DNA from 3 places in the Pseudomonas sp. IAC-BECa141 genome. Region 2 is predicted to be linked to each of the others. Evidence: predicted binding sites of a transcription regulator. Region 2 holds the regulator's gene; each other region holds the start of a gene.

Region 1 (7,281 bases), 1.0 Mb from region 2:
GGCACCCCGAAACGCGGGCGCTGGAAGGCTTCGATCTCGCCATAGGGAAAGTGCCCGGTGAGCAGGAAATACAAGGTCACGCCCACCGCATACAGATCCTGTTGCGCGCTGGGTGCTACGCCTTGAAAGGCTTCCGGCGCGATGTAGCTCGGGGTTCCGGGCAAGGTCGACGGTGCGTCCTGCGACAGGCCGGGGCAATACGCCAGGCCGAAATCCAGCAGGCGCAGCTCGCCGTCGTCCCCCAGATGCAGGTTTTCCGGTTTGATGTCGCGGTGCAGGATCTGCCGTCGATGCAACAGGCCGACTGCCCGCAGCAGACGTTCGGCCAGATCCTGCCATTGAGCCAGTGGCAGCGGGCCGCGTTGTTCAAACAACTGCGCCAGGGTTGTCCCCGAATATTCACGCATCACGTAGTACAAATGCTGACGCTGTCCGGCGCTATGGACTTCAGGAAAATGCCGCCCGGCGACGCGTTTGAGAAACCATTCTTCCGCCAGCAAGGCCTGGCCGGCCTGGGCATCGTCCGCCCATTGTGCGGGCAAGGTTTTCAACAGCCAGGTCTGGCCCTGACCATCGAGCACTCGATACAGCAACGATTGTTGGCTGCGCCCTATAACCTCCTGAACCCGCCAGCCTTCAAAGACCTGACCCGGTTTCAGCTGCGGGGGCAGAGGCCACTGCTGCAAATGAACCAGCGCATCGCCAAGGCTGGCCTCCCCGACGGCATCCACCCGCACCAACAGCGCACTGGCGTTGTCCTGACTGCCGGCCAGGTGCGCAGCGTTGACCAGTGTTTGCGCAGCGCTGTGCAGGTCCGGCTGATCGAGCAAAATTGCGGCGATGGCGGTGTCGCCGAGCGCTGCCCACACGCCATCACTGAGCAGCACGAAACATTCGCCGTCACGCAGCTCGCCGTCGAGAAAATCCAGCACCAGATGCTGATCCAGTCCCAGTGCGCGCTTGAGCACGTGCTGCATGCCCGGCTGATCCCAGACGTGATCCTCGCTGATCCGCTGCAAGGTCGCTGCGTGCCAGCGATAGACCCGGCAATCACCGACGTGCGCCAGGGTAAACCGCCGGCCACGCAGGACCAGTGCACTGATCGTGGTGAGCAGCGGCTGACCGCCACCGTTGGCCTGCAACCAGCGGTTTTGTGCGAGCAACAGACGATCGAGGGCCTGGGCCACGCTCCAGGTTTCCGGGGTGGCGTAGTAATCCAGCGCCAGTGCCTGCAAAGTCGAGCGCGCGGCCAGCCCGCCATCGGCGCACTGGCTGACGCCGTCGGCGATGGCGAACAGAAAACCTTTGCTCGCAGCCAGCGCCGGGGCCGGCGTGACCAGGCGCAAGGCGTCCTGGTTTTCCGCGCGTGGTCCGGTGGCGCTGGCTTCGGCGAAACTCAGTTGCAGAGCCATTCGGGCCTCAGACCCGGGCAGCGGTCACGGCCGCCGAACCCCAAGTGGTTCGCCAGCGACGTTTGACCCCGTGCAGACCGAACCACGCCAATACGCCAAGGCTGGCGAACAACCACAGCGCCAGTTGATAGCTGCCGGTGCTCTGTTTGATCGCGCCCATGCCTGCCGCCAGGGCAAACCCGCCGATGCCACCGGCCATGCCGATCAGCCCGGTCATCACGCCGATTTCGCGACGGAAACGCTGCGGCACCAGTTGAAAAACCGCGCCATTACCTGCGCCGAGGCCGAGCATGGTGCAGACGAAAAGTGCCAGCGCCGCGTAGGAACTTGGCAGGTTGAAGCCGACCGCTGCTATACAAACCGCTGCAACCGTGTACATCGCCAAGAGGGTGCGGATGCCACCGAAACGGTCAGCCAGCGCGCCGCCCAGTGGACGCATCAGGCTGCCACCGAACACGCAGGCGGCGGTGTAGTAACCGGCGGTCACCGGGCTCAGGCCGTATTGATCGTTGAAGTAGCCGGGCAGGGCGCTGGCCAGGCCGATGAAGCCGCCGAAGGTGACGCTGTAAAAAAACATGAACCACCAGCTGTCGCGATCACCCAGGGCCTTGAAATAGTCGGCCATGGATTTGGCTTTCGGCCGCTCGGGCGCGTTCTTCGCCAGCCAGGCGAACAGCACCAGGGTCAGGATCAGCGGAATCAGGGCGAAACCGAACACATTGCTCCAGCCGAACGCCGCCGCCAAAACCGGGGCAATCAACGCCGCGAAAACGGTGCCGGAATTGCCCGCCCCGGCGATGCCCATCGCCTTGCCTTGATGCTCCGGCGGATACCACTGCGAGGCCAGCGGCAGGGCCACAGCGAACGAGGCGCCGGCCATGCCGAGGAACAGGCCAAGCAGCAAAGCCTGTTCATAACTGTGGATGCCGAGTTTCCAGGCGCCGAGCAGCGCGCAGATCACGATCACCTGGCCGATCAGCCCGGCGGTTTTCGGCGACAGGCGATCGGCGAGCATGCCCATCGCAAAGCGCAGCACCGCGCCGGCCAGAATCGGCGTCGCCACCACGAGCCCGCGCTGTTGGGTGGTCAGATGCAGGTCGGCGGCAATCTGCACCGCCAGCGGGCCGAGCAGGTACCAGACCATGAAGCTCAGGTCGAAATACAGGAAGGCCGCGAACAGAGTCGGGGTGTGGCCGGATTTCCAGAAGCTTTTATTCATCGCGCACCTCAGCTGTAGAGAATCTCGAGAAGGAGTCAGAACCAGCACAGTGGGGCGCCGCCACGGCCGCACCACCGGCCCCGGGCTGTGGGGCCAAAACGCAAAAACGCCGCTACCCGGATCGCCGAAGGGGGCGAAGAAGGTGAGCGACGTCTTTGTCGTGGGTGGGGCAACCGCCGTTGGTTACCTGTGCGTAATGCTTAGCGAGATTTGTGCCAGATCGGTGTGGCTTGTTTCCACGCTTTGCGTGCAAACGCATCCGTCACGTTCAGAAGCGGACGCGGAGCGTCCATGGCTGCATTCCCACGCGGAGCGTGGGAACGATCAATGTGGGGGAGCACTTCAGCCCAGCAACTCGCTCATGGCAATGATCTGTTCAGCGACCTGAATCAGTTTCTGCTGACGGCTCATGGCCTGGCGGCGCATCAGGGTGTAGGCCTCTTCTTCGTTGCAGTCCTTCATTTTCATCAGTAACCCCTTGGCCAGTTCGATGCGCTTGCGCTCGGCCAGTTGCTGGTCGCGGGCCTGTAGCTGGGCGCGCAAGGCCTGATCGCTTTCGAAGCGGGCCATGGCGACATCGAGAATCGGCTGCAAGCGTTGTGCGTGAATGCCTTCAACAATGTAGGCACTGACCCCGGACTTGATCGCCTGACGCATCACGCCAGGATCATGTTCGTCGGTGAACATCACGATCGGCCGGGGCTGGTCGCGGCTGACCAGCACCACTTGCTCCATTACATCGCGGCTCGGTGACTCGGTATCGATCAGGATTACGTCCGGACGCACCGTTTCGACGCGCGCCGGCAGGTCGATGGTCAGACCCGACTCGTCGATCACCTCGAAACCGGCCTCGGTCAGCGCGGCTTTCAGGCGTCCGACTTTTTTCGCGGTGTCGTTGATCAGCAGAATGCGCAACATGTTCGCGGTCTCCTGTCAGCGCTGGGCGAGAAGGGGCGCGCTGTCGCTCAGCGCGTGCAGCTTGAAGCTTCGGGCATAGGCGGCCGGGTCGCTGCCGTCCCAGATTTTGCCGTCGATCAACTGGCTGCTGCGCATGTCCTTGCCCCGGGCCGCGACGCCCATGGCAGTCGCCGCGTCGCGATAGATCTCCAGTTGTTGCACCTGACGGGCGACGGCGAGGTAGTCCGGGTCATCGCGCAGCAAACCCCAGCGGCGGAACTGGGTCATGAACCACATCCCATCTGACAGGTACGGCAGATTCACCGCGCCATCGCCATGAAAACGCAGCGCGTGCAGATCCTGCCAGCGATGACCGAGGCCATCGTCGTAGTCGCCGAGAAAGCGCGGTTCGATGCAGGACAGCGGGGCGTCGAGGTATTCCGCCGCGCTCAGCAACTGGGCGGTGCTGCGGCGGTTTTCCGGGCTTTCTTCGATGAAGCGGCTGGCCTCGAGGATCGCCATCACCAGCGCGCGGGCGGTGTTGGGATATTGGTCGACGAAGGCGCGGGTGCAGCCAAGGACTTTTTCCGGGTGATCGGGCCAGATGGTCTGGCTTGTCGCCAATGTGAAGCCGAGATCCTGCTGTACGGCGCTGGCCGCCCACGGCTCGCCGACGCAGAAGCCATCAATGCGTCCGGCTTGCAAGTGCGCGACCATTTGCGGCGGCGGCACGACCACGCTGTCGACATCCTGCAACGGATGAATGCCTTGGCTCGCCAGCCAGTAATAAAGCCACATGGCATGGGTGCCGGTCGGGAAGGTCTGGGCGAAGGTCAGTTTTGCGCGGGTTTGGTGCACATGCCGGTGCAGTGCTTCAGGACCGGTCACGCCCAGGCCCTGCAAACCGTGGGACAGGTTGAGGCTCTGACCGTTCTGGTTCAGGCCCATCAGCACCGCCATGTCGGTCGGCGCGACACCGCCGATGCCCAGGTGCACCGCGTAGATCAGGCCGTAGAGGCTGTGGGCGGCATCGAGTTCGCCGCTGACCAGGTTGTCCCGCAGGTTGGCCCAGGAGTTTTGGCGCTTGAGGTTCAGGGTCAGGCCGTAAGGCTGGGCAAAGCCCTGGGTGGCGGCGACCACCAGCGAGGCGCAGTCGCTCAAGGCCATGAAGCCGAGGTTGATCGCGCTTTTTTCCGGGGCATCGCTGCCGTTGACCCAGGCCAGCGGCCCGGCGGAGGTTAGAGTCATAAAAGCCACCCTCAAAAAAAACGTCGTCCCAGGCTTTGCCCGCGCAAAACCGAGAGACGACGCCATTGTCCTTGCCTGCACGCCACCATTGGCCTGCGGGCTGATGCCGGGGAAGGTGCAAGGCATATGCCATGCGCACGGATTTACCCGTGCGCCTCGCGCGCTGGGGCGATGCCCGGCTATAATCGCCGCCTCTTTTCGCCGCCCGAGTCATAGCCGCCCATGTACACCCTGGCCCGTCAGCTGTTGTTCAAACTTTCCCCGGAAACCTCCCACGATCTGTCGCTGGATCTGATCGGCGCAGGCGGGCGTTTGGGCCTCAACGGCTTGCTGTGCAAGGCCCCGGCGTCGCTGCCGGTGAATGTCATGGGCCTGCAATTCCCGAACCCTGTCGGTCTGGCGGCCGGTCTCGACAAGAACGGCGCGGCCATCGACGGCTTCGCGCAGCTGGGTTTCGGTTTTGTCGAAATCGGCACCGTGACCCCGCGCCCGCAGCCGGGCAACCCGAAACCACGGATTTTCCGCCTGCCGGAAGCCGAGGCGATCATCAATCGCATGGGTTTCAACAACCTCGGTGTGGATAACCTGCTGGCGCGGGTGGCGGCGGCCAAATACAAGGGCGTGCTGGGGATCAACATCGGCAAGAACTTCGACACCCCGGTCGAGCGCGCGGTTGAGGACTATCTGATCTGCCTGGACAAGGTCTACGCCCACGCCAGTTACGTCACGGTCAACGTCAGTTCGCCGAACACTCCGGGCCTGCGCAGCCTGCAATTCGGCGATTCGCTCAAGCAATTGCTGGCAGACCTGGCCACCCGCCGCGCCGAACTGGCCCTGCGCCACGGCAAACATGTACCGCTGGCGATCAAGATCGCGCCGGACATGACCGACGAAGAAACCGCGCAAGTCGCCCAGGCGTTGATCGAAACCGGGATGGACGCGGTGATCGCCACCAACACCACCCTCAGCCGCGTGGGTGTCGAAGGCATGGAACACGGTGACGAGGCGGGCGGTCTGTCCGGCGCTCCGGTGCGTGAGAAGAGCACCCACACCGTGAAAGTGCTGGCGTCCGAGCTGGGCGGCAAGCTGCCGATCATCGCGGCGGGCGGCATCACCGAAGGCAAGCATGCGGCCGAGAAGATCGCTGCCGGCGCGAGCCTGGTGCAGATCTACTCCGGCTTCATCTACAAGGGCCCGGCGCTGATCCGCGAATCGGTGGACGCGATCGCCGCCAAACGCTGATCCTTTGTGAGAGCGAGCTTGCTCGCGATGGCGTCTGTTCAGTCAACATTTCGTGTGACTGATGCACCGCCATCGCGAGCAAGTCGAGTCGTCGCACCGTCGCTCCCACAGGTTTTGTGTATGGCATAAATAATTGGCAGGCATAAAAAAGGGCTCCTCGAAGGAGCCCCTGGGCCGTGGCCCGCCGTCCGGGAAGGACGTGCATGGTGATCAGGTTTTTACGAAATCAGATTGTCGTGTCGCAATAAGTGCCCTGTGTCAGCCGACGGCGTGAAGTTCGTTGAGTCTGTGGATTCCCGCAGTGCCGGTCATACCGTCCCAGTTGTCGCCGCGTCCTTCTCGCCAGCCGTTGATCCAGGCTTGACGTACCGACGGTAGAGTAAATGGGCAAAGCTCACGGGATTTGCCACCAACGCCATATTGATATCCGCGCAAAAAAGCTCTTTCCAACGGATCACGCTTAAGTCTTCTCATAGGGTGTTTCCCTCACTTGTTGACTGTTTTTGTCGCGTCGACCTCAATTGAGGTCTGGCAGAAAAACTCTGCCGTTGGCGGCTCGCTGCCGGCGTGGCGAGCCAAGGTGTTGACGCCGTTGCGACGTCAACCTGTGTGCAGTTCTAACCAATGAGTCACATCGATGGAATGACCGTTTTGTCATAAGGACGTAACGAAAAAGATGCTATGGCCATAAGTAACCGCGTATTTATCCAGTGTTTATTGGCCAAACCCCGGTATGATCGGCCCCGCGCTGGATGATGAGGTTAATCCTTTAGTGAGAATGACCCACGTTTACGCTGGGTTACTATTCGACGAAGGGTTGCTTTGAGTCATTTTGTTGCTTCAACTTCTTTATCTGTCCCGGCATCTAAGCTCTTTTAACCCGAGCAGCGGGGATGGAACGGCACACCTTCGTGCCACGCGGGCGTTCTTGTAGAAAAGCGCCTGATTGAAAACCGGACCGGCAATGCGTTGCCGGTTCATTAGCCAAAGGCTGTGAAAAAACCATGTCCGACCGTTTCGAACTCTTCCTCACTTGCCCCAAAGGCCTTGAAGGCCTGCTCATCGAGGAAGCCGTCGGGCTTGGCCTTGAAGAGGCCCGCGAACACACCTCCGCCGTGCGTGGCATGGCGACCATGGAAACCGCTTATCGTCTGTGCCTCTGGTCGCGTCTGGCCAACCGGGTGCTGCTGGTGCTCAAGCGTTTCCCGATGAAAAACGCCGAAGACCTGTACCACGGCGTACTCGACCTCGACTGGCAGGATC
Region 2 (7,281 bases):
GGCGTTGCCACCTATAAAGGCGACGTGATCATCACCCAGGGTTCGATGGTCGTCAAAGGCAACACCGTGACCATGACCCGTGCGCCCAACGGCGACATCGACGTCGTGACTTCGGTGGGCAACCTCGCCTACTTCGAACAGTTGCAGACTGCCGGCGACACCAAACCCGTTCAGGGCTGGGGCGTGACCATTCAGTACCACGCACAGCAGAACCGCGTTGTACTGATCGACAAGGCCAAAGTCGTCGACAAGGACAACAACACCACTCAAGGCGAGAAAATCGTCTATGACACGGTGAAAAAACTGGCCAGCGCCGGTCGAGCCACTGGCAGCAAGGTCACCGAAGCGCGTCCGCGCATCGACATGGTGATTCAGCCGAAGAAGAAAACCGACGAGAAAACCCAGTAATGGCAACTCTGAAAGCTCAGCACCTGGCCAAGGCCTATAAAAGCCGCCAGGTCGTGCGCGACGTCAGCCTGTCGATCGACAGCGGTCAGATCGTCGGCCTGCTCGGCCCGAACGGCGCCGGCAAGACCACCTGTTTCTACATGATCGTCGGCCTGGTCCAGGCCGATCAGGGTCGCGTACTGATCGACGATCTGGACGTCAGCCACCAGCCGATGCACGGTCGCGCCAAGGCTGGTATCGGCTATCTGCCGCAGGAAGCGTCGATCTTCCGCAAACTGTCGGTCGCCGACAACATCATGGCCATCCTCGAGACCCGCCAGGAACTCGACAAGGCCGGTCGTCGCAAGGAGCTGGAAAGCCTGCTGCAGGAATTCCACATCAGCCACATCCGCGACAACCTTGGCATGAGCCTGTCCGGTGGTGAGCGCCGCCGGGTGGAAATCGCCCGCGCACTGGCCACGGCACCGAAGTTCATCCTGCTCGACGAACCGTTCGCGGGTGTCGACCCTATCTCGGTCGGCGACATCAAGCAGATCATCCACCACCTCAAGGCCAAGGGCATCGGTGTGCTGATCACCGACCACAACGTCCGCGAGACGCTGGATATCTGCGAAACCGCCTACATCGTAAACGACGGCCAGTTGATCGCTGAAGGCGACTCCGCGACCATCCTCGCCAACGATCTGGTGAAGGAAGTCTACCTGGGTCACGAGTTCCGCCTGTAAGCAAGACGGCATTCGATCAGCCGTTCGGGTGCTGTAACGTTGAAGCGCTTTTTTATACGCTTTTATTGTTACAGCGCTCTAGGCAAACACGACAGTTTCAGGCATATAATTTGCTTAAGTTTGGCGCCCCGGCGCCCTGTAGTGGATGGCGCATAGCGCCGGCGAATAAGGTGTTAAGCCCCTGCCATGAAACCATCGCTAGTCTTGAGAATGGGCCAGCAGCTGACGATGACACCGCAGCTGCAACAGGCCATCCGCCTGCTCCAATTGTCGACCCTGGATCTGCAGCAGGAAATCCAGGAGGCTCTGGAATCCAATCCGATGCTCGAACGCCAGGAAGACGGCGACGACTTCGACAACTCCGATCCCATGGCCGACAACGCCGAGCAGAAGCCCAACACCGAGATCCAGGAACCCTCCTATCAGGAGACCGCGCCGACAGTCGATAACCTCGAAGACGGCGAATGGAACGAGCGAATCCCCAACGATCTACCCGTCGACACCGCCTGGGAAGACGTCTATCAGACCAGTGCCAGCAGCCTGCCGAGCAGCGATGATGACGAGTGGGACTTCACCACCCGCACTTCCGCCGGCGAGAGCCTGCAAAGCCACCTGCTGTGGCAATTGAATCTGGCACCGATGTCCGACACCGATCGCCTGATCGCGGTCACCCTGATCGATTGCATCAACAATCAGGGCTACCTCGACGAAACCCTCGAAGAAATCCTCGACGCCTTTGATCCGGAACTCGATATCGAGCTGGACGAGATCGAAGCCGTCCTGCACCGCATCCAGCAGTTCGAACCGGCCGGCATCGGCGCGCGCAACCTGGGCGAATGCCTGCTATTGCAATTGCGCCAGCTGTCGGCCAAGACCCCTTGGCTGGCCGAAGCCAAGCGCCTGGTTACCGATTACATCGACCTGCTCGGCAGCCGCGACTACAGCCAACTGATGCGCCGCATGAAGCTCAAGGAAGACGAACTGCGCCAGGTCATCGAACTGGTGCAGAGCCTCAACCCGCGCCCCGGCTCGCAGATCGAGTCGACCGAAGCCGAATACGTGGTGCCTGACGTCATCGTACGCAAGGACAACGAACGCTGGCTGGTGGAGCTGAACCAGGAATCAGTGCCGCGTCTGCGGGTCAACGCCCAGTACGCCGGTTTCGTACGTCGTGCCGACACCAGTGCCGACAACACCTTCATGCGCAATCAGTTGCAGGAAGCCCGCTGGTTCATCAAGAGCCTGCAGAGCCGCAACGAAACCCTGATGAAAGTTGCCACCCAGATCGTCGAGCATCAGCGCGGCTTCCTGGAGTACGGCGACGAAGCCATGAAGCCGCTGGTCCTGCATGACATCGCTGAAGCAGTGGGCATGCACGAGTCGACAATTTCCCGAGTGACCACGCAAAAATTCATGCATACCCCGCGGGGCATATATGAGCTGAAATACTTTTTCTCCAGCCATGTAAGCACCTCCGAAGGCGGTGAATGCTCGTCCACGGCGATCCGCGCGATCATCAAGAAACTGGTTGCCGCGGAAAATCAGAAAAAGCCGTTGAGTGACAGCAAGATCGCTGGTTTACTGGAGGCACAAGGCATTCAGGTGGCTCGCCGCACCGTCGCCAAGTACCGCGAATCCCTCGGGATCGCGCCTTCGAGCGAACGCAAGCGGTTGATGTAAGCCACGTTACAGCGTTCCAGTGGCAGGCTCTTCGGCCTGCCGCTTTATGCACTGGCAACGAAGGAGAAGCTGTATGCAAGTCAACATCAGTGGACACCAACTGGAAGTTACCCAACCTCTCCGTGAGTACGTTGAGCAAAAGCTCAAGAGGCTTGAGGGACATTTCGACAAGATCACCAACGTGCAAGTCACGATGTGCGTCGAAAAGCTGAAGCAGAAAATCGAAGCCACGATGCATATTCCCGGCAATGAAGTCGTCGCTAACGCGGAACATACTGACATGTACGCTGCGATCGACGCGCTGACCGACAAGCTTGATAAACAACTCAAAAAGCATAAGGAAAAGACCCAGAGCCTGCTTCAGGGCGCTACCGGTCGATAACCCCCACCCCCATGATCCGACTTGAAAGTATCCTGACCCCCGGCCGTTCCCTGGTGAACGTGCCGGGCGGCAGTAAAAAGAAAGCCCTCGAACAAATTGCCAACCTGATCGCCCGGGAAGTCCCGGATCTGGAGATGCAAGATGTCTTCGAGGCATTGATTGCCCGTGAAAAACTGGGTTCCACCGGTTTTGGCAACGGCATCGCCATTCCCCACTGCCGCCTCAAGGGCTGCGAAGCGCCGATCAGTGCGCTGATGCACCTTGACGCCCCTATCGATTTTGACGCTATCGACGGCGCGCCTGTGGACCTTCTGTTCGTCCTGCTGGTGCCGGAAGCCGCCACCGATGCTCACCTGGAGCTTTTACGCCAGATCGCCAGCATGCTCGACCGCAAGGATGTACGCGACAGACTGCGTAGCGCACCAAGCAACGAAGCCTTGTACCAGGTTGTACTGGAAGAACAGAACAGGCCGTAATCATGCGCTTGATCATTGTCAGTGGCCGTTCCGGCTCGGGTAAGAGTACTGCCCTGGATGTCCTTGAGGACAATGGCTACTACTGCATTGACAACCTGCCTGCCGGCTTGCTTCCGGATCTCGCCGAGCGCGCGCTGGTGCATACCGAAATGCTCCAGCCGCTGGTGGCTGTCTCGATCGACGCCCGCAACCTGCCGAGCCATCTGTCACGTTTTCCAGAGCTGCTCGAGGAAGTTCGCAGCCGGCACATCCAGTGCGATGTCCTGTACCTGGATGCCGATGACGAAACATTGCTCAAACGTTTTTCGGAGACCCGTCGTCGTCACCCGCTCAGCAATGCCAACCGCTCGCTGGCCGAAGCCATCAACGACGAAACCGCCCTGCTGGGCCCGATCGCCGATCTGGCCGATCTAAAGGTCAACACCACTAACCTCAATCTCTATCAACTGCGCGACACCATCAAGCTGCGCCTGCTGAACCAGCCTGAGCCGGGCACTGCGTTTCTGGTGGAGTCGTTCGGTTTCAAACGCGGCATGCCGGTGGATGCGGATCTGGTGTTCGATGTACGCTGCCTGCCGAATCCGTACTGGAAACCGGAGCTGCGCGCGCAATCCGGTCTCGATCAGCCGGTCGCCGAGTATCTGGCGGCGCAGCCGGAGGTCGAGGAGATGTACCAGGACATTTACTCGTATCTGTACAAATGGTTGCCGCGCTTTGCGGCGAGCAACCGCGCTTATGTCACCATTGCCATCGGCTGCACCGGCGGGCATCACCGCTCCGTTTACCTGACCGAACGTCTTGGCCAGGCGCTGCAGAAGACCCTGAAGAACGTCCAGGTTCGCCACCGCGACCTCAGCTAAAGGATTCACACCGCGATGCCTGCTCGGGAAATAGAAATTATCAACAAGCTGGGCCTGCATGCCCGCGCATCGGCAAAATTCGTCGGGGTGGCGGGTAAGTTTCCCGATTGCACGATCAGAGTGGGCCGCACCCCGGAAACCACGGTTGACGGCAAAAGCATCATGGCGATGATGATGCTCGCTGCAGGCAAGGGCACCAAAATCTACCTGAGCACCGAAGGTCATCAGGAACAGGAAGCCATGGACGAGTTGGTAACGCTGATTAACAACTACTTCGACGAAGGTGGTTGAGAACGCTTGAGGCGAGGGAGTTCGCTCCCTCCTCCCGACTCATCCCAACGCCGTGTCCATCACCATCATCAGACAGAAGCCGATCAGCAATCCCAGACTTGCCAGCTTCTCATGGCCATTGCGTCGCGACTCCGGGATAACCTCGTGAGTCACCACCAGCAGCATGGCTCCCGCCGCCAACGCCAACCCCAAGGGCAGCAACAACTCGGCCAGACTGACCAGCCACGCACACAGAAGCGCGAACACCGGCTCGACCAGTCCTGACGCTGCGCCAATCAGAAACGCCTTCACCCGCGACATCCCGGCGCCAGCCAACACCAGTGCAATCACCAGCCCTTCCGGCACATCCTGCAAGGCAATGCCCATCGCCAGACTGTCTGCGTCCGGCATTCCACCGCCAGCCGAGACGCCGACGGCCATCCCTTCCGGGATGTTGTGGGCGATGATGGCGAACACAAACAACCAGATCCGCGGCGGAATCACCGGATGCTCGACAGTGCCGATGAGCATTTCCGGCGAAGCGCCCGACACCCGGCGATCAACCAGATACAGACCGAACGCTCCGAGCATGATGCCGAAGCAGATCAGGCCGCTGGCGCCCCACGAACTCAGTCCCAGACTTTCGGCGGCGGCGATTCCCGGCACGATCAGCGAAAACGCGGTCGCCGCCAGCATCACACCGGCGCCAAAACCCAGCAGCGTATCGCCCAGTGCCTGGGGCATGTTGCGGATCACCAACACTGGAACGGCTCCAAGTGCGGTGCCGAGGGCGCAAATCGCCCCGCCCTGCAACGCACGCGATAGCCTGGGCTCCAGATTCAGCCATTCCAGTCCGTGGGCGACCAGCAAGGTCATACCCGCCAACAGCAACAGCGATCCAATTGCGTAACGAAACATACGCCCACTTCCGATCGCCAGTGTTTCAGTGCCCATAGTCAGCCTTGGATTGTTTTTATAGAAGACTTAAACCAGCGCGGCCTGATAGCGCGCAGCGACTTCCGGCCAATTGATGACGTTGTAGAACGCGCTGATGTATTCCGGCCGACGGTTTTGATAACGCAGGTAGTACGCGTGCTCCCACACATCGAGCCCGAGAATCGGCGTATTGCCGCTCATCAGCGGGCTGTCCTGGTTACCGCTGCTTTCCACCACCAGTTTCTTGTCCGGCGTCACACTGAGCCAGGCCCAGCCACTGCCGAAACGGGTCAGCGCGGCTTTGGTGAAAGCGTCCTTGAAGCTGTCGAGGCCGCCCAATTGTTCATCGATCGCCCTGGCCAGCGCACCATCCGGTTTACCACCACCGTTGGGCACCATTACTTCCCAGAACAGCGAGTGGTTGGCGTGACCGCCGCCTTGGTTGATCACCGCCGCACGAAGTTTTTCCGGTAGTTGCTGGACGCTGGCGACCAGTTTTTCCACCGGCCATTCCGCGAATTCGGTGCCCTCGACTGCAGCGTTCAGATTGTTGATATAGGTCTGGTGATGTCTGGTGTAGTGGATCTCCATGGTTTGCGCATCGATGTGCGGTTCCAGAGCGTCGTAGGCGTAAGGCAAGGCTGGCAGGGTAAAAGCCATTTCAATGGACTCCATGGTGATGTGGGGCAGGCGCGCGGCGCGCATTGCCTGTATCCGGGTGCAGCAAACGCTGGGTGCGCGGGTATTCGCCGTGTTCGCTGATGAAATTGAGCAGCTCTACGTAGGTCTTGCTGCTCTGGCGCAATGCCGCTTCACGCAGCGCCGGGCGCAGTCGCTCGTCCTGCATGGTCTGCAACAGGCGCTGGTGGATAGCGCAGAGGTACTCGGCGCTCTCCTCCGGCTGATTCAGGCGCAGATGCAGATCCGCCAGGTTGTGATGGGAAATGACGCAGGCCGCCACTGCTTCGTCGGCATCGGCCCAGCGTTCGAACAACACTTGAGCCAGGGCCAAGGCTTGCAGATAAGCCTCGCGGGCGTCGATCAGATCGCCCAGCATGAAACAGCGATTGGCCCGTTCGATCGTGCGTTTCCAGTGCTCCATGGTGAACCTCCAAAGCGGTTGCGGTGCTTACACGCCGCCGGCGGTGAGTTTCTCGGGATTGAGCAACTCTTCCAGTTGGCTGCGCGACAGGTCGGTGTGTTCCAGCGCGACGTCGATCACCGGACGGCCCTGTTTGTAGGCCTGCTTGGCGATTTCGGCGGCTTTCTGGTAACCGATGATCGGGTTGAGCGCGGTCACCAGAATCGGGTTGTGCGACAGCGCTTCCTTGAGCCGCGACTCGTTGACCTTGAAGCTGGCGATGGCCTTGTCGGCCAGCAGACGGCTGGAGTTGGCCAGCAACTCGATGCTGCTCAACAGGTTCTGGGCGATGATCGGCAGCATCACGTTCAATTCGAAATTGCCCGACTGACCGGCGATGGTGATCACCGAATCGTTGCCGATCACTTGCGCGGCGACCATGGCGGTAGCTTCAGGAATTACT
Region 3 (7,281 bases), 1.2 Mb from region 2:
CGGACGTGGATTTCCGCTACCGGATCTTCAATTCCGACGGCTCCGAAGTGGAGCAGTGCGGCAACGGTGCGCGCTGCTTCGCCCGCTTCGTGCTCGACAAGCGCCTGACCGCCAAACGGAAGATCCGCGTCGAGACCAAGGGCGGCATCATTGAACTGGACGTGCGTAACGACGGCCAGATCGGCGTGAACATGGGCGCCCCGCGTCTGGTGCCGGCGGACATTCCGTTCCAGGCGCCGGAGCAGGCCCTGAGCTATCAGGTCGATGTCGACGGTACGCCGGTCGATCTGGCGGCGGTGTCCATGGGCAACCCCCATGCGGTGCTGCGGGTCAGCGATATCAACACTGCACCGGTGCATGAACTGGGGCCGAAAATCGAACACCATCCGCGCTTCCCGGCACGGGTCAACGTCGGTTTTCTCCAGGTCATCGATCGCCATCGCGCGCAACTGCGCGTGTGGGAACGCGGCGCCGGGGAAACCCAGGCCTGCGGCACCGGTGCCTGCGCTGCTGCTGTAGCGGCGATCAGTCAGGGGTGGATGGATTCGCCACTGCTGATCGACCTGCCGGGCGGGCGTCTGTCCATTGAATGGGCAGGCCCCGGCCAACCGGTGTTGATGACCGGCCCGGCAGTGCGCGTATACGAAGGACAAGTGCGTCTTTGAGTGAGCAGAAGCCATGACCGATAAGCCTCAGGTACCCGCCCGACAATCCGGTGAATCAGCGTCCGAGAGCCTGGAGGCGGCAGCGGTTGCCGCGTACCTGGAGGCTCATCCGGACTTCTTCGTCGAGCATGAAGAACTGCTGCCGTCCCTGCGCATCCCCCATCAACGCGGCGATACCGTCTCGCTGGTGGAGCGTCAGATGGCCATTCTGCGCGACCGCAACATCGAGATGCGTCATCGCCTCTCGCACCTGATGGACGTCGCCCGGGACAACGATCGCCTGTTCGACAAGACCCGTCGCCTGATTCTCGCCCTGATGGACGCTGCCACTCTGGAAGACGTGGTGATCAGCGTCGAAGACAGCCTGCGCCAGGATTTCCAGGTGCCCTTTGTCAGCCTGATCCTGCTCGGCGACAACCCGGCCCCGGTCGGTCGCTGGGTGACCCACGCCGATGCGCAAACCGCCATCGGCGGCCTGCTCACCGAAGGCAAGAGCGTCAGCGGCAGCCTGCGTGAACACGAGCTGGACTTCCTGTTCGGCGAAGAGCAACGCAAGCAGATCGGCTCCACCGCCGTAGTCGCCGTCAGCCATCAAGGCATCCACGGGATTCTGGCTATCGCCAGCCGTGATCCGCAGCACTACAAGAGCTCGGTCGGCACGCTGTTCCTCAGCTACATCGCCGAAGTCATGGGTCGCGTGCTGCCACGGGTCAACAGCTCCCTGCGCTCGGTACGCTGAGCATGGAACGACAACTGGACGCTTACTGCGAACACCTGCGCAGTGAGCGGCAGGTGTCGCCGCACACCCTGTCGGCCTACCGCCGCGATCTCGATAAAGTCCTCGGCTGGTGCAACAAACAGAACATCGGCAGCTGGCAGGCACTGGATATCCAGCGTCTGCGCAGTCTGATCGCCCGCCTGCATGCCCAGGGCCAGTCCTCGCGCAGCCTGGCGCGCCTGCTCTCGGCGGTGCGCGGGCTCTATCACTATCTGAACCGCGAAGGCCTCTGCGATCACGACCCGGCCACCGGCCTGGCACCGCCCAAAGGCGAGCGCCGCCTGCCGAAAACCCTCGACACTGACCGCGCCCTGCAACTGCTTGAAGGTGCTGTGGAGGACGATTTTCTCGCGCGGCGCGATCAGGCGATTCTGGAGTTGTTCTATTCCTCCGGCCTGCGCCTGTCGGAGCTGACCGGGCTCAATCTCGATCAGCTCGATCTGGCCGACGGCATGGTTCAGGTGCTGGGCAAGGGCAGCAAGACGCGCCTGTTGCCGGTCGGCAAAAAGGCCCGGGAAGCGCTGGAACAATGGCTGCCTTTGCGGGCGCTGACCAATCCGGCGGACGATGCCGTGTTTGTCAGCCAGCAAGGCCGACGTCTCGGCCCGCGCGCGATTCAGGTGCGGGTCAAACTGGCGGGCGAGCGCGAACTGGGACAGAACCTGCACCCGCACATGCTGCGGCACTCCTTCGCCAGCCACCTGCTCGAATCCTCCCAGGACCTGCGCGCGGTGCAGGAACTGCTCGGCCACTCGGACATCAAGACCACCCAGATCTATACCCACCTGGACTTCCAGCATCTGGCGGCGGTCTACGACAGCGCCCATCCACGGGCCAAACGCATGAAAGGCGACGATTCATGAGTATCCAGTTGATCACCTTCGACCTCGACGACACCCTGTGGGATACCGCCCCGGTGATCGTCAGCGCCGAAGCGGTTTTGCGCGAATGGCTGAGCGAACATGCGCCGAATCTGGGCGCAGTGCCGGTGGAGCATCTTTGGTCGATCCGCGAGCGGGTGCTGGCCAACGAACCGGGACTCAAGCACCGCATCAGCGCGCTGCGCCGGCGAGTGCTGTTCCATGCGCTGGAGGAAGCCGGCTACGCCCACGGCGAAGCGTCGGAACTGGCAGACAAGAGTTTTGAAGTGTTTCTGCATGCGCGGCATCAGATCGAGGTGTTCCCGGAGGTCGAGCCGATCCTGGAAACCCTCGCCAAGCACTACGCCCTCGGCGTGGTCACCAACGGCAACGCCGATGTACGTCGTCTCGGGCTGGCGGACTACTTCAAGTTCGCGTTGTGCGCCGAAGACATCGGCATCGCCAAGCCGGATGCGCGACTCTTCCACGAAGCGTTGCAGCGCGGTGGCGTGAGCCCCGAAGCCGCCGTGCATATCGGCGATCATCCGGGGGATGACATCGCCGGGGCGCAGCAGGCCGGTCTGCGAGCGATCTGGTTCAACCCGGCCGGCAAGGTCTGGGAAGCGGAACGCCTGCCGGATGCCGAGATTCGCAGCCTGACCGATCTGCCCGCGGTGCTCGCCCGCTGGAACAGCCGCCGCTAGATTTCTTTCGCCCATGAAAAAGCCCGCAGCGACGGCGGGCTTTTTCAGCAAGCAAGCGGCACGCCTCAGATAGGGCGGCTGCCGTACTTGTTGTCCGGCTTCTTGGGCGGATCGGCGACCACGTTGGCCTCCACTTCCTGAACCTTGCCACCGCGCGCAAGGAACTCTTCCATGGCCTTGGCCAGGGCATCGCGCTCCTTGTTCTTGGCTTCGATGCTCGGCAACTCGTCGACCGATACCGCAGCCTTGGCCTTGCCTTTGGCAGCCGGGGCCGGCGTATCGTCACCGCCATCGTCTTCAGCAACGTCTTCCGCTGCTGCTTCCAGACCGTCTTCGGCCTCGTCTTCGTCGCCTACTTCGAGGTCGTCGTTTTCCAGATCATCGTCGCTCATGTTCTACCTCATGACTTGCGAAAAGCAGATTAGTTATAGACCAGCTTTAGCGACTGTCGAAAGTCGCCGGAAAAAAATCGGTAACCATTGGTGACCAACGGTTTATGCCTCTTCACCGTGCAAGGTGGCGAGGACTTTACGGGCACCGCCATGATCACGGTGCTCGCCCAGGTAAACGCCTTGCCAGGTGCCCAGTGCCAGTCGGCCCGCCGTTATCGGCAAACTGATCTGACAGCCCAGCACGCTGGCCTTGAAGTGCGCCGGGAGGTCGTCCAGGCCTTCGTCGTTATGCTCATAGCCGTCTGCTCCTTGTGGGATCAGACGATTGAAAAATCGTTCGAAGTCGCGACGTACCGCCGGATCGGCGTTCTCGTTGATGGTCAACGACGCCGAGGTATGCTGCAGCCACAAATGCAACAGACCGACCCGGCATGCCTTGAGTTCGGGCAGGCCGGCGAGCAACTCGTCCGTCACCAGATGAAAGCCCCGGGGCCGCGCCCGCAGGGTTATCAGAGTCTGTTGCCACATACAGTTCTCCGCACGTTCGGGGCGCATTCTAGCGCGCTCTGGAAAAAAACAAAGGCCCTGATGTTCCTTCAATGATGTAAGCCTTTGGCCGCAGAAAAACACACGTCGTAAACACGACCAAAGCCGTACGAAAAATCCTTTCAGCCATATCAGGGAAGACAAATTCCAGACAAAAAAATGCCCGGCAAGCCGGGCAAGTTTTTGCGGCGCGTGCTTACAGGTTGTAGCCGCGCTCGTTGTGTTGTGCCAGATCCAGGCCAACCGATTCTTCTTCCTCGGTCACGCGCAGACCCATCACGGCATCCAGCACCTTGAGGATGATGAAGGTCACGATCGCGGTGTAGATCACGGTGAAGCCGACGCCTTTGCACTGAATCCAGACTTGTGCGGCGATGTCGGTGACGGTGCCGAAGCCACCCAGCGACGGTGCGGCGAACACACCGGTGAGGATCGCGCCGAGGATACCGCCGATACCGTGCACGCCGAAGGCATCCAGGGAGTCGTCATAACCGAGTTTGCGTTTCAGGGTGGTGGCGCAGAAGAAGCACACCACGCCCGCTGCCAGACCGATCACCAGTGCGCCCATCGGGCCCACGGTGCCAGCGGCCGGAGTGATCGCAACCAGGCCTGCAACCACACCGGATGCGATACCCAGTGCGCTTGGTTTGCCGTGGGTGATCCACTCGGCGAACATCCAGCCCAGTGCGGCAGCGGCGGTCGCGATCTGAGTCACCAGCATCGCCATGCCGGCGGTGCCGTTGGCGGCTGCGGCGGAACCGGCGTTGAAGCCGAACCAGCCAACCCACAGCATCGCCGCGCCCATCAGGGTGTAACCCAGATTGTGTGGCGCCATCGGGGTGGTCGGGAAGCCTTTGCGTTTACCCAGTACCAGGCAGGCAATCAGACCGGCCACACCGGCGTTGATGTGCACCACGGTGCCACCGGCAAAGTCGAGTACGCCCCAGTCCCACATCAGGCCGCCGTTGCCGGACCAGACCATGTGCGCGATCGGTGCATAGACCAGGGTGAACCAGATGCCCATGAAGATCAGCATCGCGGAGAACTTCATCCGCTCGGCGAACGCACCGACGATCAGCGCCGGGGTGATGATCGCGAAGGTCATCTGGAAGGTGATGAAGACCGCCTCGGGGAACAGCGCCGCCGGGCCGGTCAGGCTCGCTGGCGTGACACCGGCCAGGAACGCCTTGCCGAATCCACCCACGAACGAGTTGAAGTTGACGACGCCTTGCTCCATGCCGGTGGTGTCGAACGCGATGCTGTAGCCATAAATGACCCACAGGACGCTGATCAGGCCGGTAATGGCGAAGCACTGCATCATCACGGAAAGAATGTTTTTCGACCGGACCATGCCGCCGTAGAACAGCGCGAGGCCGGGAATGGTCATGAACAGTACGAGGGCTGTGGAGGTGAGCATCCAGGCGGTGTCGCCGGAGTTCAGGACTGGAGCTGCCACTTCGTCTGCCGCCATGGCCAGGCCGGGCATTACGATAGACAACAGGGCTCCTAGCCCTGCGAATTTACGCAGAGTCATATTGTTTTCTCCTGGGGCGTTGGGTTTGTGGCGGCGTTTAGATCGCGTCGGTATCGGTTTCGCCGGTACGGATGCGGATCGCCTGTTCCAGATTGACCACGAAGATCTTGCCGTCACCGATCTTGCCGGTGTTGGCAGCCTTGGTTATCGCCTCGATAACCCGATCCAGATCCTTGTCGTCGATGGCAACGTCGATTTTCACCTTGGGCAGAAAATCGACCACATACTCCGCGCCGCGATACAGCTCGGTGTGACCCTTCTGCCGACCGAAGCCTTTGACTTCAGTAACGGTAATGCCCTGCACGCCGATTTCGGACAGCGACTCGCGCACGTCGTCCAACTTGAACGGCTTGATGATGGCAGTGACTAGCTTCATGAAACTCTCTCCCGAATTGGTGGACTTGCCCCAGGAAAACAAACCCGACTCAAGTCTAAGCGCAGTGCCTGGCTTTGTAACGCTTCGTTGTCGACGCCAGCTAACCGCTCCAGACGAAACTCCCCGCTCCGTCTGCCGCACTGCATTCGTCACAGCGACTGCATCAGTGCATGGGTCGAAGGTGACTAAGCAGAAAGCTTGCCATCTCGCCAAAAACCCCTGATTTCAATCCCTTGGCCGCTGTCGCAGATGCCATCACCCAAATGGCACTCGGGATACGCACAACAACGGTGCGCGGCCGTGCATCCAGTTGCGCGAAAAGCGTGCATCCGTGCCTGCGTCAATGACTATAGACACTGCGTGATACACTGCCGGCCATTGTTTCCAGGACATATCCCATGCTCGCGCCCAAAGACTTCCTCGACGCCCTGAGCGGCACCGCCTCCCGCCTGTTCAGCGGCGATACGCCCTTGCCAAAAGCCGAAATCGAAAGCCAGTTCAAGATGCTGCTGCAAAGTGCCTTCAGCAAACTGGACCTGGTGAGCCGCGAAGAGTTTGACAGTCAGATGGTGGTGCTGGCGCGCACTCGCGCCCGGCTCGAAAGCCTTGAGGCGAAGGTGGCTGAATTGGAAGCGAAGCTGACGCCGCCGGCCGAGTAAAACCTCGTGTCTTTGTGAATGCGGCCCCTTGTGGGAGCGGGCTTGCCCGCGAATGAAGGTCGGAACGACCTTCCCGCCATTCAGGATTCGCTATTGACTCTCGGCAGAATCCTACAGCTTGCAACCCCGCCGTCCGATTGCGTCGTGAAGCCCTGATTCCTAAGCTCACCCAATGCTGAATGTTCAGCACTGGGTTTGGCGACCCGGAAAGCTTAAGGCGCACGACAACCATGATGGCGGCTGTGTTTACCGCCACATCGAGTCATGGCGGTTGTGCGTGGGAGACCTTCGGGTCTGCCGGGTTCCTTTTGCTCCGGTTCGCCAACCCGCGTACGACTGCCACCCAATTGTTTGGCGACAATTGAGGGCAGCCCTAAAGCAAAAGGAGCTGTTCAATGAATAACGAAGAGACGTATCTCACTCCTCAGGTTTTCACCCGCCACAAACTCCCCCTCCACGCCCTGCTCATCCAGAACCAACCCTGGTTCTCCGCCCGCGACCTGGGCCGCCTGCTGCACATTTACCTCAACGAACGCATGCTGCGAAAACTCGACCCCGACCAATACCAAACCCGCAAAACCCTGATCCACAACCAGATCGAAAACACCCTCCTGATCAGCGAGTCCGGCATCTACGCCCTCCTCGTCTATCACTACTGCCCCGAATACCGAGCGCTACGCGAATGGCTCACCCATCAAGTCATCCCCACCCTGCGCGACGCCCAGCACCCCACCACAAGCGAACGCCCACAGCTAAGCCTGCTGAAT

The links. The regulator sigma-54, encoded in region 2, starts transcription at its own class of promoters, with help from an activator protein. The targets are predictions, from matches to a motif close to ANTGGCATNNANNTTGCTNT.
Positions count from the first base shown of each region.
Region 1: I5961_RS09355 (CmpA/NrtA family ABC transporter substrate-binding protein) is a predicted target of sigma-54. The motif match lies at 4,891-4,910, and genes of this name have one in related genera.
Region 3: glnK (P-II family nitrogen regulator) is a predicted target of sigma-54. The motif match lies at 6,042-6,061, and genes of this name have one in related genera.

Region 1 covers NZ_CP065410.1:2,029,469-2,036,749, forward strand. The annotation lists gene I5961_RS09340 (bifunctional protein-serine/threonine kinase/phosphatase) at 1-1,412, opposite strand, end outside; gene I5961_RS09345 (nitrate/nitrite transporter) at 1,420-2,631, opposite strand; gene I5961_RS09350 (ANTAR domain-containing response regulator) at 2,974-3,549, opposite strand; gene I5961_RS09355 (CmpA/NrtA family ABC transporter substrate-binding protein) at 3,565-4,776, opposite strand; gene I5961_RS09360 (quinone-dependent dihydroorotate dehydrogenase) at 4,999-6,018, shown strand; gene rmf (ribosome modulation factor) at 6,277-6,492, opposite strand; gene rlmKL (bifunctional 23S rRNA (guanine(2069)-N(7))-methyltransferase RlmK/23S rRNA (guanine(2445)-N(2))-methyltransferase RlmL) at 7,023-7,281, shown strand, end outside.
Region 2 covers NZ_CP065410.1:1,002,053-1,009,333, reverse strand. The annotation lists gene lptA (lipopolysaccharide transport periplasmic protein LptA) at 1-408, shown strand, start outside; gene lptB (LPS export ABC transporter ATP-binding protein) at 408-1,133, shown strand; gene I5961_RS04405 (RNA polymerase factor sigma-54) at 1,320-2,813, shown strand; gene hpf (ribosome hibernation-promoting factor, HPF/YfiA family) at 2,887-3,195, shown strand; gene ptsN (PTS IIA-like nitrogen regulatory protein PtsN) at 3,207-3,671, shown strand; gene rapZ (RNase adapter RapZ) at 3,674-4,531, shown strand; gene I5961_RS04385 (HPr family phosphocarrier protein) at 4,547-4,822, shown strand; gene I5961_RS04380 (ZIP family metal transporter) at 4,862-5,755, opposite strand; gene I5961_RS04375 (superoxide dismutase) at 5,786-6,397, opposite strand; gene I5961_RS04370 (hypothetical protein) at 6,399-6,839, opposite strand; gene I5961_RS04365 (class II fumarate hydratase) at 6,867-7,281, opposite strand, start outside.
Region 3 covers NZ_CP065410.1:5,982,102-5,989,382, forward strand. The annotation lists gene dapF (diaminopimelate epimerase) at 1-665, shown strand, start outside; gene I5961_RS27505 (DUF484 family protein) at 679-1,404, shown strand; gene xerC (tyrosine recombinase XerC) at 1,407-2,306, shown strand; gene I5961_RS27515 (HAD family hydrolase) at 2,303-3,007, shown strand; gene sutA (transcriptional regulator SutA) at 3,073-3,399, opposite strand; gene I5961_RS27525 (secondary thiamine-phosphate synthase enzyme YjbQ) at 3,502-3,927, opposite strand; gene I5961_RS27530 (ammonium transporter) at 4,142-5,479, opposite strand; gene glnK (P-II family nitrogen regulator) at 5,517-5,855, opposite strand; gene I5961_RS27540 (accessory factor UbiK family protein) at 6,254-6,514, shown strand; gene I5961_RS27545 (Bro-N domain-containing protein) at 6,910-7,281, shown strand, end outside.